DNA from 2 places in the Rhizobium sp. K102 genome. Region 1 is predicted to be linked to the other one. Evidence: riboswitches for the same ligand, from Rfam matches in the RefSeq annotation. Region 1 holds a riboswitch; the other holds the start of a gene.
The links. A riboswitch is a leader RNA that binds a small molecule or an ion and turns the genes downstream of it on or off. The one in region 1 is predicted to bind thiamine pyrophosphate.

Region 2: it holds a riboswitch for thiamine pyrophosphate, as region 1 does, so the genes downstream of both, thiC (phosphomethylpyrimidine synthase ThiC) here and MHI61_RS25245 (ABC transporter permease) in region 1, are expected to answer to the same signal.

The regions. Positions count from the first base shown of each region.
Region 1 covers NZ_CP092436.1:3,912,154-3,920,002, forward strand. Annotated here, with positions in the region: gene MHI61_RS25230 (acyltransferase) at 4-1,224, opposite strand; gene MHI61_RS25235 (ABC transporter substrate-binding protein) at 1,313-2,323, opposite strand; partial or broken gene MHI61_RS25240 (ABC transporter ATP-binding protein) at 2,392-3,203, opposite strand; gene MHI61_RS25245 (ABC transporter permease) at 3,200-4,006, opposite strand; TPP riboswitch at 4,215-4,328, opposite strand; gene soxR (redox-sensitive transcriptional activator SoxR) at 4,661-5,131, shown strand; gene MHI61_RS25255 (SDR family oxidoreductase) at 5,252-6,022, shown strand; gene MHI61_RS25260 (metalloregulator ArsR/SmtB family transcription factor) at 6,125-6,466, shown strand; gene MHI61_RS25265 (LysR family transcriptional regulator) at 6,546-7,439, shown strand; gene MHI61_RS25270 (formate dehydrogenase subunit gamma) at 7,570-7,849, shown strand, end outside.
Region 2 covers NZ_CP092433.1:170,007-177,855, forward strand. Annotated here, with positions in the region: gene MHI61_RS02790 (AAA family ATPase) at 1-1,455, opposite strand, end outside; partial or broken gene MHI61_RS02795 (DNA repair exonuclease) at 1,455-2,724, opposite strand; TPP riboswitch at 3,016-3,148, shown strand; gene thiC (phosphomethylpyrimidine synthase ThiC) at 3,244-5,076, shown strand; gene thiO (glycine oxidase ThiO) at 5,079-6,053, shown strand; gene thiS (sulfur carrier protein ThiS) at 6,050-6,247, shown strand; gene MHI61_RS02815 (thiazole synthase) at 6,249-7,022, shown strand; gene MHI61_RS02820 (thiamine phosphate synthase) at 7,019-7,633, shown strand; gene MHI61_RS02825 (substrate-binding domain-containing protein) at 7,815-7,849, shown strand, end outside.

The DNA of each region.
Region 1 (7,849 bases):
AAATTATACTTTAAAAGGAGTAGCCCGATTGGGTGGGCGCGATGTCATACGGTTTCCCAAGTCGATCGCCGGTCGTTCCAGCAGGTGATAGCTGAGAGTTGCCACCAGAAGGATGAGCGCCACCGTCAGCCCGCAGGATTGCAGCCAGCCGGTGACGACATTGTCCGAGGAGGCGCCGAACGAACCGGGGTCGAGTCTCTGGATCAATGTCAGGATGATCTCCTGCCAGATATAAATGCCGAACGAGATCTTGGCGACGTAGCGGACGGGAGCGTTGTCGAGCAGCCTGCCCAGGCGATGCGAATGGCAGAGCGATACGAGTGCGGTTGCAATCGCCAGCGGAAAGACCGGAAATCCGTAGGGTATGTCGAGCCAGCCGTAGGCCTCGGCCGAACCGCCGGGCGATATGGCGAGGCGGTAGCCGGCAATGCCAAAAGCGAGAAGCGCTGCGGCATCGAACCAGAAGGAACGCCTTGCAGGCAGCATGACGTCGATGCCGGCGGCAAGCGCGCCGAGCGCGAAGACCGCAAAGAAGCCGATCGGATTGTAGTTGGGCATCCATTCCTTCGCCCCGCCCTGCAGGCCATAGGCCCAGCCGCGCCCGATGTCGTCGAGCGCAAAGAGCCTCAGGATTGCCAGATGGGCAATGAGGACGACGGCAATGACGCAGAGCCAAGCGCAACGGGCCAGCAACCGGCGCTGCCGCAGCCGCGGCAGGCGAAACAGCAGGAGAAAACAGGCCGGCAGGAGCACATAGCTGGTGACCTCGAAGGGGATGGACCAGAGCGGTCCGTCGGCTTCGACAGGGAAAAACGTGCGCCAATGCCATTGGCTCATGAACAGCAGTCCGGAGATGTAGCGAAGCGCAAGCTCCGGTGTCAGCGGCACGGCAAGCAGCGTCAGGCTGACGACGAAGCTGACAGTGGCGGCGACCCAGAAGCCAGGGGCAATGCGCGCCGCCCTGCGGATGGCGTAGGTCCCAAGGCTCGGCATGTCGCTGCCGGCATCGAGCGCGCGCCAGAAGGGACGGGCCAGAAGAAAGCCGCTGAGCACGAAGAAAATGGCGACGCCGAAATTGCCGAAGCGGAGGATGTGCGCCGTCGACGCCAATTCATCGGGAATTCGGCGCATATCCAGCCGGAGCGCGAGATGATGAGCAAGCACCAGCAGGCAGGCCGTCGCGCGCAGAAAGTCCGCTCCGGCCAGTCTCTCCTGTGGTCGCATGTCATTCCCCACCCTGCCCGATCCGGCTCAAGCCGTCCCGACCCAAAACTTGCCGCGGAACGCCGCCGCGGGCAAGGCCGGGGCGGGTTCAGCCGAGGAGTTCGTTGGTATAATAGGTGGAAAAGTCCGGCTTCTCCTTGAGTGCTGCGCCATTCGCATCGACCAGGATGCCGTTCTCGAGCAGGAAGGCGCCGATGGCATCGGCCTTGGCCGGGTCGATTGTGCCGATCACGCCGGCCTCGGATTTGAGGAAATGCCCGTCGATCAATGCCTTCTGGGACGCTTTTACCAGTTCCGTGTTCATCAGTGCGCCATTGCTGTTGGAAATCAGCAGGTCGCAGGCTTCGTCAGGATGGTCGACGGAATAGGCATAACCCTGGCGCGTGGCCTGGATGAAGGCGCGGGCGTGTTCCCGGCTCACCGCGAGATAGGCGTCGCTGGAAACGATGACGGTCGTCTGCTCGTCGGGGACGCCATAATCGGAATAGTGGAAGCGGCCGAGCTTGCGGTTTTCCAGCTCGGCGGCGATGCCTTCCCAGGTGTAGATCTCCAGCGTGAAATCGATCGAACCATTGTCCAGCGCCTCGTAGGCGGAGGTGCCGAGGGTGACGGTCTTGACGTCGCCCGTGCCGCCATCATTGCGGATCATCGCGGAGATCAGCGCGCTCTCCCAGGTGCCGCCAAAGCCGCCATAGGTCTTGCCGTCGAGATCTTTAGGGCTCTTGATGTCGTCGCGTCCGCCCTTGTAGATCAGGCGCGCGGTTTCGGTCTGGACGACGCCGTAGACCATCTTCACGTCACCGCCGCCGGCGCGCTGCGTCATGGCCTCGATCTCGCTGCTGATGCCAAAATCGGCGACCCCGTTCGACACCAGCGTGCCGGCGCTGGTGTCGGTAAAGGGTAGAATTTCGACGTCGAGGCCGGCGGCGGCATAGAAGCCCTTCGCCTTGGCGACGTAGATGCCGATATGGTTGGTGTTGGGCGTCCAGTCGAGCGCAATGCGAACCTTTGCCGGCGCAGACTGGGCGAGGGCGGTGCGGCCGGCGAGGCTTGTCGCGAGGGCGGCGAGGATCGTCTGTCGACGGGTGAGAAGTAGCATGGGGACCTCCTCAGGTCTCTAGAGCATGATGCCGAAAAGCGTGACCGGTCTTCGGACGACATCATGCTCTAACTCTTTAAATTGGAACAGGATTCGGATTTAGGCCGACCGGCCTAAAATCATCCTGTTCTAGCGGATGAAGCAGGGTTTGCAGGATTTCGGTCTCGATCGCCTGGGCCGCCGGCGAGCCGAGATCGGCGATGCTTCTGGGGCGGGGCAGGGGAACGCGGAATTGTCGGATGATACGCGCCGGGCGGGCCGATAGCACGTAGATCCGATCGGAGAGGAACACCGCCTCGCGAACATCGTGGGTGATCAACAAGGCCGTCCAGCGATGTTGCGTCCACATGCCCTGCAGCCATTCCTGGATCTGCGTGCGTGTCAGCGCGTCCAGCGCGCCGAAAGGCTCGTCGAGCAGCAGCATGTCCTGGCTCTGGACAACGGTGCGCAACAGCGCGGCGCGCTGGCGCATGCCGCCGGAGAGTTCGGCGGGAAAATGGTGTTCGAAGCCGGCAAGGCCGAAATGCTCGAACAGCGGCGCCACAGTGGCGCGGGCGGCGCGGCGGCTCATGCCGCCCACCTCCAGGCCGAGGGCGGCATTGTCGATGATCCGGCGCCAGGGCATCAGCGCATCGCGTTGCGGCATGAAGGCAAAGGAATGCGGCGCCTGTTCCAGCGGGGCGCCCTTGAAGAGCAAGGCGCCTGAGTCGGGTCGAAGCGCCTGAGTCAGCAATCGGAGCACCGTCGATTTTCCGGAGCCGGAGGGGCCGACGATTGAAACGAACTCGCCGCTTGCGACGGCGAGCGAAATATCGCCGAGCACCTGCATGCCGTCGAAGGATTTCGAAATCTTGCGCAGTTCGACCAGTTCATCGGTCATCGGCGGCGCTCCCCGGACGGTTGCCAGGGCATGACGAGGCGCTCGATCATCAGCGTCACTCCGAAGAGGCAGAGTGTCAGCACGGCGCTGACGACGACGGCGGCGAGGACGAGATCCGGCCGAAAATTGTTCTTGGCGTTGAGGATATAGATGCCGAGGCCGCGCGCGGCTCCCGCATATTCGGCAAAGATCGCGCCGACGACGGCATAGGTGATCGAGATCCTGAGGCCGGCGAAGAAATAGGGCAGCGAGGAGGGAAGCCGTGCCAGGCGGAAAATGCGCCAGCGGCTTGCCTTCATCGAGTTCAAGAGTTCAGCGATGTCGCGGTCGGTTGCCTCATAACCCTGCAGCAAAGCGACGAGCAGCGGGAAGAAGGTGACGAGCGCTACCAGCAATATCTTCGGCAACAGGCCGAAACCGAACCAGAGGACGACGAGGGGCGCGATCGCCACCAGCGGCAGGGTCTGGCTGGCAATGAAGATCGGCAGCAATGCCCGGCGCATGAAGGGCATGAAATCCATCAGGATCGACGAGACGAAAGCGAAGGCGAGCGACAGGGCGAAGCCGCCGAGTGTGGCGCCGAGCGTCGGCCAAGTGTTTGATATCAACGCTTCGCGGTTCAGCCAGCCCTGGGTCAGGATGCGCGAAGGCGCCGGCAGGATGGACGGTTTGATGCCGGAGAGATCGACATAAAGTTCCCATGCGGCCAGAAAGGCAAAACCGGCGAGCAGGGCGGGGATCGCCCGGTAGAGGGCGGCACCGAGCGCGGCAAGACGCGAATCCGATGGTGGTGGCGATGTCATCAGCGTCGATTTCAGGCTTTCGTCCGGCTGCATGCTTCTTCAGGTCGGAATCGATCCAAGGATAAAATCACGCAGCGATTCAAAGTGCCGCGGCCCCGTTTGCGCGCTTGAAAAGCCGCGCGGCGCCGCAGATGCGCAAACCTGTCGAAGACATCGGGAATGGTGCCGGCGAGACTGCCGGATATCGGAAAGGGTGACACTTGTGCGCCGGAAAACATCTGAACCTCGCTCCGCTGGCATTACCCAGATCAGCTTTGAAGGGTCCGGAGGCTTGCGCTTCTCATCTCAGCCCCGGCGACACGGAGCTCCCCTGTTATTTCAGCGAAAACTATCATCGGGGTCTTCTTACCGCAACCGCAAAATCACACATCCGTCCGTCCGGTCGGAACCGAACCACGGACGCAAAAAACACCCGGGCGGAGTTCTGCCCGGGTGTTTTCCGAGGTTCCGTACCTGCCGGGAACGGAACCCGAGCTCGTCTCACAGGCGGCTAGGTTGGCAGGACGCGGTCGTGGCGCGGGCGGCAAATGCCGGCCCATGATTGAGTCCGTTACCGACCGGGGTGATCTCACTGTCGCTCCTTCCTGCGCCTGGGCTTTACGTCCGGGGGAGCAGGCGTTATAAAACCTCAACCAATATTGAGGTCAAGAGGCGATGGATACGATCACCGTTACGCCGCTCGGCAGGCTTTTGACGGTCGGCGAAGTGGCGGAACGCAGTGGTCTTGCCGTCTCGGCGTTGCATTTCTATGAGGCCAAGGGGCTGATCTCCAGCATCCGCACGCGCGGCAATCAGCGGCGCTACGGACGTGACGTGCTTCGCCGGCTCGGTATCATCAAGGTGGCGCAACGTGTCGGCATTCCGCTCTCGGAAATCCAGACGGCGTTTGCCTCCCTGCCGCAGGGGCGCACGCCGACAGTTACCGACTGGCAGACGCTGTCAGCGCGCTGGAAGAATGAACTCGACGAGCGAATCAGACGGCTCGGCCTGCTGCGAGACCGTCTGACCGGCTGCATCGGCTGCGGCTGTCTGTCGATCGAAAGCTGTCCATTGCGCAATCCCTTCGATCGGCTCGGCGAGGAAGGGCCCGGTGCGCGGCTTCTGGAGAGCGGGAACGAAAGCTGAGCTGCCGGAGCTCTCTCCTGCGGCGGAAAGATCGATGCGTGCCTTTCTTTCGGCCGGCGCGCTCATATGTTAAGGGCGAATGACGCAACCGGCGGCATCGTCCGCGAGGAGGACGGCTTCGTGTTCCATCCGAGACTATTCGAAAATCGCAATGTCGTCGTCACCGGCGCCGGGCGGGGCATCGGCCTCGAGGTGGCCCGGCAGTTCCTGGACTGCGGCGCGAAGGTGATCGTCCATACCGGGCGCAAACCGGGACGGGATCTGCCGGATTTCCTGCTGACGGCTGAATCGGAAAGACGGGCGCTGTTGCTGAACGCCGATTTCACCGCCGTCGGCGGCGCTGCCCAATTTGCAGAGGACGCTCTCACTTTCTTCGACAAGGTGCATGTGCTCGTCAATAATGCCGGCACCATGCTCGGCCGTTTCCCGGCTGCGACGCTGACCGACGCAGATTATGAAGCGATCGTGCGGCTAAACCAGACGTCGGTGGTGGCGCTGACCCGGGCGCTATTGCCGGCATTGAAAGCGGCCGAAGGCGCGGCCATCGTCAACACGGTTTCGATTTCAGCGCTGACCGGCGGCAGTCCCGGTTCTTCGGTCTATTCGGCCTCGAAAGCCTTCGTTTCCACCTATTCCAAGGCGCTTGCCCGTGAGCTGGCGCCGGATGGCATCCGGGTCAATTGCGTCTCGCCGGGAACGATCGAGACGGATTTCCATGAGCGCTATTCCTCCCGCGAAAAGCTGGAGCAGACGAGAAAATCCATTCCCCTGCAGCGGCTCGGCACGGCCGAGGATTGCGCTCCCGCCTATCTGTTCCTGGCGGCTTCTTCGCTCTCCGGATACATTACGGGCCAGGTCCTCGAGATCAACGGCGGTCAGCTTATCTGCTGATTTACTTGGACCTTTTTTGGCATTTCATCACATTTGACGAATTCGCTTGTGCGAATATGCTATTGTGCTGATCTACCTTTTGCTTCCCTTCCGAGATGCCGAATGCCGTTGCCTAAACCGGAGCCGGGGATGACCGGCCAGGAACTGCACAAACTCGCTGCAAAAGCCCATGAAGCGAGCGATCTGCTGAAGGCGCTGGCGCATCAGAGCCGACTTCTAATCCTCTGCATCCTCGCGAATGAGGAGCGGACAGTGGGTGAAATCGAGAATATTCTCGGCATACAACAGGCAATGGTCTCGCAGCAACTCGCGCGTCTGAGGCTCGAAGGGCTGGTCAATACGCGCCGTCAGGGCAGGCTGGTCTATTACAGCATCGGCAATCTTAGCGTTCTTGCCTTCCTCGAATCGCTGTTCGATCTTTTTCCGGCTGCCGAAAGCGGTTAAAGCATGTCGGGTCGCGCGCCGGCTGCCGCGCAAAAGATGGGCTGGATCCGGATGATAGCATGCCGGGTCGGGAGACCGGATGATCGACAAGCTGGAATTCTTCATCGCCCTTGCCAATGAAAAGCATTTCGGCCGCGCTGCGGAGGAATGCGGGATTTCGCAGCCGACGCTCTCGGCCGCCATCCGCCAGCTGGAGGATCAGCTCGGCGTCATGCTGGTGCAGCGCGGGTCGCGGTTTCAGGGGCTGACGCCGGAGGGGCAGCGCGTGCTCGAATGGGCGCGGCGCATCGTCGGCGATGCCCGCACCATGCGCGAGGAAATGCGCGCGGCGCGGCGCGGTCTTTCCGGCCACATTCGACTCGCCGCCATTCCGACGGCGCTCGCCATGCTGTCGCGCATCACCACGCCCTTTCAGGAACGACATCCGGGCGTGACCTTCTCGATCGTCTCGCGCAATTCGCTGCAGGTGCTGAGCATGCTCGAAAATCTCGAGATCGACGCCGGTATCACCTATCTTGAAAATGAGCCGCTCGGCCGTGTCACCAGTGTTCCCCTCTATGCCGAGCGCTATCATTTGATCACGGCTGCGGGCAGCCCACTGTCTGATCGCGACAGCGTGACCTGGAAGGAGGTCGGCGATCTTCGGCTTTGTCTATTGACTGCCGACATGCAGAACCGACGCATCATCAACCGGCACCTGACGGAAGCCGGCGCGACGGTGCATCCAACCCTCGAATCCAACTCGATGATCGTGCTGTTCTCGCATGTCCGAACCGGGCGCTGGGCAAGCATCATGCCGCGCAACGTTGCAAAATCATTTGGATTCCCAATAGAAATCCGCATGATTCCGATCGTTGAACCGGAGGCCCACCATCTGGTCGGCCTCGTCGCGCCCTATCGCGAGCCCTTCACGCCGCTCGTGTCGGCCTTGCTGCATGAAGCGCGCGTGCTCGTGCGGGATGAAGAGCTCTGATAGGAAAAACCTATCAATCCACAAGATAGCTTTATTGATCGTCGCCGGCTTCCTTGAGATGCTGTGTGTGGGATGGCCTCAGCTGGGGGGCGCCATTCCGCAACGAGCCAGCGGCTGGGAGGGCTGCCTTATGACCATTCATATCGCCGAAGGCGATATCGCAGCGCGCACGCGTTCCATTGTCGCCGACCTTTGCTTCCTTGAAGGGCCGCTGCTTCCCATTCTGCATCAAGTTCAGCAGGAATTCGGTTATGTGCCGCAGCAGGCCCTGCCCGTGATCGCGGAGGAACTGAACCTTTCGCGCGCCGAGGTGCATGGCGTGATGAGCTTTTATCACGATTATCGCGACCACCCTGCCGGGCGGCATGTGCTGAAGCTCTGTCGCGCCGAGGCCTGTCAGTCGATGGGCG
Region 2 (7,849 bases), on a different replicon from region 1:
CTCCTCCGCGCTCGTCCGCTGCAGAGCGACGGCATCACCTTTCCAGGGCGCAAGCTGTGCGAACTGCTTCTCCTGTATTCGCTTCGCCTGGGCGAGTGTACGTTCTTCCATGGTGAGCCGCACCGCAAGGTCAGACCCCGTCAGCCGGCCAAGAGCGGCCTCGATCCGGCTGAGACGCGCGGGATCGAGGATCGTGGCTCCATTTTGCGAGCCGCCTTCCTTGTTCAGCCTTTCGAGATTCTCGCGCGCCCGCACCAGTTCGCGGCCCGCGGCAGCCAGGTTGGCCTCGACGCCGGAACGTCGCTCGATGAGATCGCGGACGATGCCGATCAGCGAGGCGGGCAGCAGCAGCGCCTCGGGCGTCGCATGGCCCGGCTGCTCGAGATCGGCCAGCAGCCGCACCAGCTCGCCTTCCTGTTCGGCCAGCGCCAGCCGGCGCTTCGGCAGGTCGCTCTCAGCCGATAGATAGCGCGCCCGCCCCTGATCCAGCATGTCCATATGCGCGGCGACCGCCAGCGCCTTGTCGTCGATCGTGATCGCCTCGATCTCGTCGGCAAGCTGGCGCAGCGTGCGGTCGGCGGTTTCGACAAGCGCCTGCAGCCGCGTCTCATCGCGGAAAAGCTGCGGCAGCAGTGTGAACCATTCGGCCGGCGGCCGCGGCAGATCGCCCATGCCGGCTGCATCGGCGTCCAGCCGCCGAAGTTCCAGCGCCGCCGGCAGGGCACTAAGAAGACGCGTCAGCTCCTGGTGCCGGGCCTTGGCCTCGGCCAGTTCCCGCGTCGTCGCGGCATAGGCGGCGTCGGCCTGCTCGTGGGTCGATTTCAGGCCCGAATAGGTGGAGGCAAGCGTGTCGATGGCATTGCGCTCGGCCTTCAGCGCTTCGAGCGCGCGTTTGAGTTCCGCAAGCTTCGTGCTCGACGACCGCTTCTTGTAGATCCCATTGGCTTCGTCGGCTGCCGTTACCAGCGAACGGCTGAGGCCGGCGAGGCCCGAGCTTGCCGAGAACAGCAGCTCGCCGAGCTCGCCCTTGCTTTGTATGATGGCGTTGCCGCCTTCCTTGAGCGACTGGTCGTCGAGCGAGAACATGGTGCGATAGGCGTCGCGGCCGACGCCGCCGAGCGCGCCGGCCAAAAGCGCCTCGTTCACAGCCTGTCCCCGATCATCGACGAGGCTGCCGGTCCGCAATTCGAGTTGGGCCAATTCGTGGTCCGCGCCACCGAATTCCAGCCGCGCACCAACCTTCATCGTGTTGTACGGATGCAGGAAATTGTAGGTGCTGCGCTCGCCTATACCATAGAGCAGGTCGAGATAGGCGGCGAAGGTGGTCGACTTGCCCGCTTCGTTGAGGCCATAGACGATGTGCAGATCCGGCGAACCCGGTCGGGCCGCGCCGAAATCGATCGAGTGGTCGGTGAACTTGCCATAACGGATGAGGTCGAGACGACGCAGGCGCATCAGCTGTCTCCCCGCTCCGCGGCTTTCATCCGGGCGGCGATGTCCTCGGCGCCGTCAGCGAGAAGGCTGTCGATAAAGCGTTCGAAACCAGTCTCGTCATGCCCGGCAAATGCCCGGCTCTCGGGCGGCAGGTCGGCGAGCAGGTCCCGAACCATCTCCCTGACGTCGTCGCGAAACCCGCTGCGGGCGATGACCTCGTCCCGCATCAGCGCGCCGAGCTCGATGACGGGATCGGCAATGGCTTCGTCGGCGAGGGGCACCGGCGCTTCGACGGCGAGTTCCAGCTTCTCGATCCAGGTCCGGCCGACCCGGTCACCGCGCTGCTCGGCTTCCGTCTGCATCAGGTCGATATCGCGGCGAAGCTGCCAGGAGAGCGGCGTGCGACCGGAAAGCCTGAGGCGCGCGACGAGATGCGGCGAGGCCGTATGCTCGCGCTGCGCCGTCAGTGCCGCTTCGATCGCCATGGCCGCATCACGCCAATCATCGACACCCGTAAGATCGACATCGACGCGCTCGAACTGCGCGATGCTGGTGCGCCGCTCCTCGACTGTCACCGTTCGGTCATCCGCCACCGTCACCAGCGACACGGTCTTGACGCCCGAACTCGTTGATGTCGCGGCCTTGCGGTATGCCGGGCATGATGACCGTCGCCGTGCCGGGATACTGGCTGCGCTGATGAAGATGCCCGAGCGCCCAGTAGTCGAATCCCGAGGCGTGAAGGTCGAGCACGTTGCAGGGCGCATAGACGTCGTGGCCGGCGGATCCGGCAAGGCTCGTATGCATGATGCCGATATTGACCGCTCCCGCCACCGGCGGCTTGTACTTCGGCAGAAGCGAGTCCGGCGCTTGCGGCTTGGCAAAGCTCAAACCGTGGATCGCGATCGACAGGCTGCCTCTCGTCGCCTCCACGGTCTCGGCGTGGCCGCCGAAGATCTTCACCGTATCGGGCATCACCAGCTCCCTGGCGATCTTCGACATCGCGTCGTGATTGCCGCGAATCTTGAAGACGCAGATCCCCGCCCGGTGCAGCCGTTCCAGCTGGCTTGCCAGGAAGCGCGCCGTCTTCATCGACGTCTGCTCGCCGTCATAGAGATCGCCGGCTATAACGAGTGCATCGACCTGCTCCTCGAGGCAAAGGTCGACGATCACGATCAGCGCCTGCCGGCTGGCGTCACTCACGAGATCGGCCAACTCGGCGTTGCGAAGCGCCAGCGATCGAAGCGGAGAGTCGAGATGGAGATCGGCAGTGTGGACGAAACGATAAGCCATGAATGCAGAAATCGCGTTGCGATTGGATGATGAGCCGGTGCCATCGGACCGATGAACGCGCGGTCGCTGTCACCTGGCCGTGAGCGAGAGAATATGGAGCACGCGTCCAAGGGGCGCGAGCGAAATGGGCCGGTAAAGCCGGCCCATCCACAATCAATGTTGCTCGACCGGCGCGCTACGGCCGCCGGCACACTCTACGATCCCAGCCGATCGGCGACCAGCATCGACAGCCACTGCCTTGGAACGCAAAAGGGCTTCTTGACACAAAGGCCGCTGCAGTCTTTGATGGCGAACATTCACCAGGGGTGTCCCGGCAAGGGGCTGAGATTCTGCTGAGACGATTCGGCCTTGCCGATTGTGGCGCAGTGACCCGTTGAACCTGATCCAGTTCATACTGGCGTAGGGACGGTGCGGACGCTGCGGCTGTTGGGCGGATTTTCGCTTTGTCGCGCAAGGCGTCTTTCCATCATTCCAACACTGGAACTGGGTCTCCAAACGTCAAACCTTGGAGCCTCATCCATGAATATTGTTGCACCCCAGCTTACTCCCGTCGTCACCACCGGCTCGCTTCCGGCCTCGACCAAGATCGTCAAGCCCGGAACGCTCTATCCGGATCTGCGCGTGCCGATGCGCGAAATCAGCCTTCACCCGACCTCCGGCGAGCCGCCGGTTACGGTCTATGATTCCTCCGGCCTCTATACCGATCCGGCCCATGTGGTTTCCATTGACGCCGGGCTGCCGCGTTTGCGCGAAGCCTGGGTCAGGGCGCGTGGCGACGTCGAAGGCTATGAAGGCCGGGTGGTGAAGCCCGAAGACAATGGTTTTGCCACCGGCGAGCGGCTGACGCCTGAATTTCCCATTCGCAACACGCCGCTAAAGGCAAAGGCCGGACGCGCCGCCACCCAGCTCGCCTATGCGCGTGCCGGCATTGTCACCCCGGAAATGGAGTTTATCGCGATCCGCGAAAACCTCGGCCGGCAGGCCGCGAGGGAGGCGCTCGCGCGCGACGGGGAGAGCTTCGGCGCGCATGTTCCGGATTTCGTGACGCCCGAATTCGTGCGGCGGGAAGTCGCCGAGGGCAGGGCGATCATCCCCGCCAATATCAACCACCCCGAATCCGAACCGATGATCATCGGCCGCAATTTCCTAGTGAAGATCAACGCCAATATCGGCAATTCGGCGGTCACCTCGTCGATGGCGGAAGAGGTGGAGAAGATGGTCTGGGCGATCCGCTGGGGCGCCGACACGGTCATGGACCTTTCCACCGGCCGCAACATTCACAACATCCGGGAATGGATCATTCGCAATTCGCCGGTTCCGATCGGCACGGTGCCGCTTTACCAGGCGCTCGAGAAGGTGAACGGCATTGCCGAGGATCTGACCTGGGAAGTCTATCGGGATACGCTGATCGAACAGGCCGAGCAGGGCGTCGATTATTTCACCATCCATGCCGGCGTGCGGCTGGCCTATATCCCGCTCACGGTCAATCGCGTCACCGGCATCGTCTCACGCGGCGGCTCGATCATGGCCAAATGGTGTCTGCATCACCACAAGGAGAGTTTCCTCTACGAGCATTTCGAGGAAATCTGCGACATCTGCCGTGCCTATGACGTCTCCTTCTCGCTCGGCGACGGTTTGCGTCCGGGGTCGATCGCGGACGCCAATGACGCAGCGCAATTTGCCGAACTCGAAACCCTCGGTGAGCTGACCAAGATTGCCTGGGCGAAGGACTGCCAGGTGATGATCGAGGGCCCCGGCCATGTGCCGATGCACAAGATCAAAGAGAATATGGACAAGCAGCTCAAGGTCTGCGGCGAAGCCCCCTTCTATACGCTCGGACCGCTGACGACCGACATCGCGCCGGGCTATGATCACATCACCTCCGGTATCGGCGCCGCCATGATCGGCTGGTTCGGCACGGCCATGCTCTGCTACGTCACGCCGAAGGAGCATCTGGGGCTGCCCGACCGCAGCGACGTCAAAACCGGCGTCATCACCTACAAGATCGCCGCCCATGCCGCCGATCTCGCCAAGGGACATCCGGCCGCCCGCATCCGCGACGACGCGCTGTCGCGCGCGCGCTTCGAATTCCGCTGGGAGGATCAGTTCAACCTCTCCCTCGACCCGGATACGGCCCGCTCCTTCCACGACGAGACCCTGCCGAAGGAGGCGCACAAGGTGGCGCATTTCTGTTCGATGTGCGGCCCGAAATTCTGCTCCATGCGAATTTCCCACGACATTCGCGCCGAAGCTCAGAAAGAGGGATTGGAAGCGATGGCGGCCAAGTACCGCGATGGCGGCGATCTCTACATGCCGGTCGCAGAGGTCGCGAAAACTCCCGCCGGAGAATGACCATGCGCGTTCTCGTCAAAGGGGCCGGCGTTGCCGGCCTCACCGTTGCCTGGCAGCTCTATCGCCACGGCTTCCGCGTCACCCTTGCGGAGCAGGCCGACAAGGCCGGCGCCGGCGCATCCGGCTTTGCCGGCGGCATGCTGGCGCCGTGGTGCGAACGGGAAAGTGCGGAGGAGCCGGTGCTGACGCTCGGTCGCCTTGCCGCCGATTGGTGGGAGGCGGCATTGCCCGGCCATGTCAATCGCCGGGGAACGCTTGTCGTGGCGGGCGGGCGCGATGCCGGCGAGCTCGACCGCTTTTCCCGCCGGACAAGCGGATGGGAATGGCTGGACGAGGCGGCGATCGCCGCTCTGGAGCCTGATCTCGCCGGCCGCTTCCGCAGGGCGCTGTTCTTCCGGCAGGAAGCGCATCTCGATCCACGGCAGGCGCTCGCCGCCCTGGCCGCAGGGTTGGAGGACGCCCGCATGCGTCTCATGCTCGGCGTCACGGGCGAAGCTGATCTTGCCCATTATGACCGGGTAATCGACTGCACCGGTGCCGCCCAGATCGGCCGGCTGCCTGGATTGCGCGGTGTTCGAGGCGAGATGCTCTGCATCGAAACAGGCGAGGTCAGTCTCTCCCGCCCCGTCCGCCTGCTGCATCCGCGCCACCCGATCTATATCGTGCCGCGCGAAAAAAACCGCTTCATGGTCGGGGCGACGATGATCGAAAGCGACGATGCCGGCCCGATTACCGCGCGTTCGCTGATGGAATTGCTGAACGCCGCCTACGCCTTGCATCCCGCCTTCGGCGAGGCACGGGTTACGGAAACCGGCGCAGGCGTGCGGCCCGCTTATCCCGACAATCTGCCGCGCGTGACGCAGGAGGGACGCACCCTCCATGTCAACGGCCTCTACCGCCACGGCTTTCTGCTGGCGCCGGCCATGGCCGCAGAGGTCGCGCGGCGTCTTCTCACAGAACAAGGACCTGCGTCATGACCTTCATCATCAATGGCGAGGAACAGGAGGTCGCGGCCGCGACGCTCGCAGATCTGCTTCTCGCTCTGGACTACGAAGGCGGGTGGCTCGCAACCGCGGTGAACGGCGAACTGGTGCACCGCGAGGATCGCGCCGATTTCGTGCTCGGCGAGCGCGACCGCATTGAAATTCTCTCACCGATGCAGGGAGGCTGACATGCTGAAACTCTACGACGTCGAGGTCCATTCCCGGCTGCTGCTCGGCACCGCCCGCTACCCATCGCCCGCCGTCCTGGCAGAAGCCGTGAGACGCTCGAAGGCCGAAATTGTCACCGTCTCGCTGCGGCGCGAGGCCGCCGGCGGCAAGGCGGGCGGCGCCTTCTTCGAGCTGATCCGCGAGCTCGGCGTGCGGGTGCTGCCGAATACGGCCGGGTGCCACAGCGTGCAGGAGGCTGTGCTGACGGCGAAGATGGCGCGCGACGTTTTCCGCACCGACTGGATCAAGCTCGAAGTGATCGGCCATCACGATACGCTGCAGCCCGATGTCTTCGGCCTTGTCGAAGCGGCACGCATCCTGACCGGGGAGGGCTTTCAGGTCTTCCCCTATACGACCGACGACCTTGTCGTCGCCGAAAAGCTGCTCGAGGCCGGCTGCCGCATCCTGATGCCCTGGTGCGCGCCGATCGGCTCCGCCATGGGACCGGTGAACCCGATGGCGCTGCGGTCATTCCGAGCACATTTTCCTGACGTGCCGCTCATCGTCGATGCCGGCATCGGCCGCCCGTCGCATGCCGCCGCCGTCATGGAGTACGGTTACGACGCCGTTCTTCTCAACACCGCCGTTGCCGGCGCAAGCGACCCTGCCGCCATGGCCGAGGCCTTCGCACTTGCCATCGATGCCGGCCGCCTCGCGCATGGCGCCGTGCCGCTGGAGCCGCGCGACATGGCCGTTCCTTCCACTCCCGTCATCGGAAAGGCCGTCTTCTCATGACGCTCGACCCCTTCTATCTCATCGTCGACAGCGCCGAATGGATCGAGCGTCTCGTGCCGCTCGGCGTCAAACTCGTCCAGCTGCGCATCAAGGACCGGCCGGAGCCGGTGCTTCGCGAGCAGATCCGGCGTGCGAAAGCCGCCTGCGTGGCAGCGGGCTGCCAATTGATCATCAACGATTACTGGAGGATGGCGATCGACGAGGGATGCGATTTCATTCATCTCGGGCAGGAAGACCTGATGGCGGCCGATCTGGCTGCCATTCGCCGCGCCGGCCTGAAGCTCGGCCTTTCCACGCACGATCCATCAGAACTAGAAACCGCGCTGGCCGCCGCGCCGGACTATGTTGCCCTTGGGCCGGTCTGGCCGACGATCCTCAAAGAAATGAAATGGGCGCCGCAAGGCGTCGAACGCCTTGCGGACTGGCGGCGGCGCGTCGGACCAATGCCGCTCGTGGCCATTGGCGGGATCACCGCCGAACGCGCGCCGCTGGTATTGGAAAACGGCGCCGATAGCGCTGCCGTGGTCACCGATATCACCCGCAATCCGGATCCCGAGGCCCGCACACGACAGTGGCTGGCCGCGACCGCACCTTGGCGATCTGTCGGTTGAGACGCCGCACCTGATCTTGCTGAAATATATTTCATGTCGTGAATTATATTGACAGCCCTCGAGCTTTACGCTTAGCTGCCCATACCGGACGTCGAGGAGGAAGTCCGGACTTCAACACGATCAGCGGCGCTTTTCGGCGCCCTCGGGCTTTTGGGAGAGGCTTCGGCCTCAAGGAGGACTCTTGCGCACTTTACTCACCACGACCGCAATGGCGGT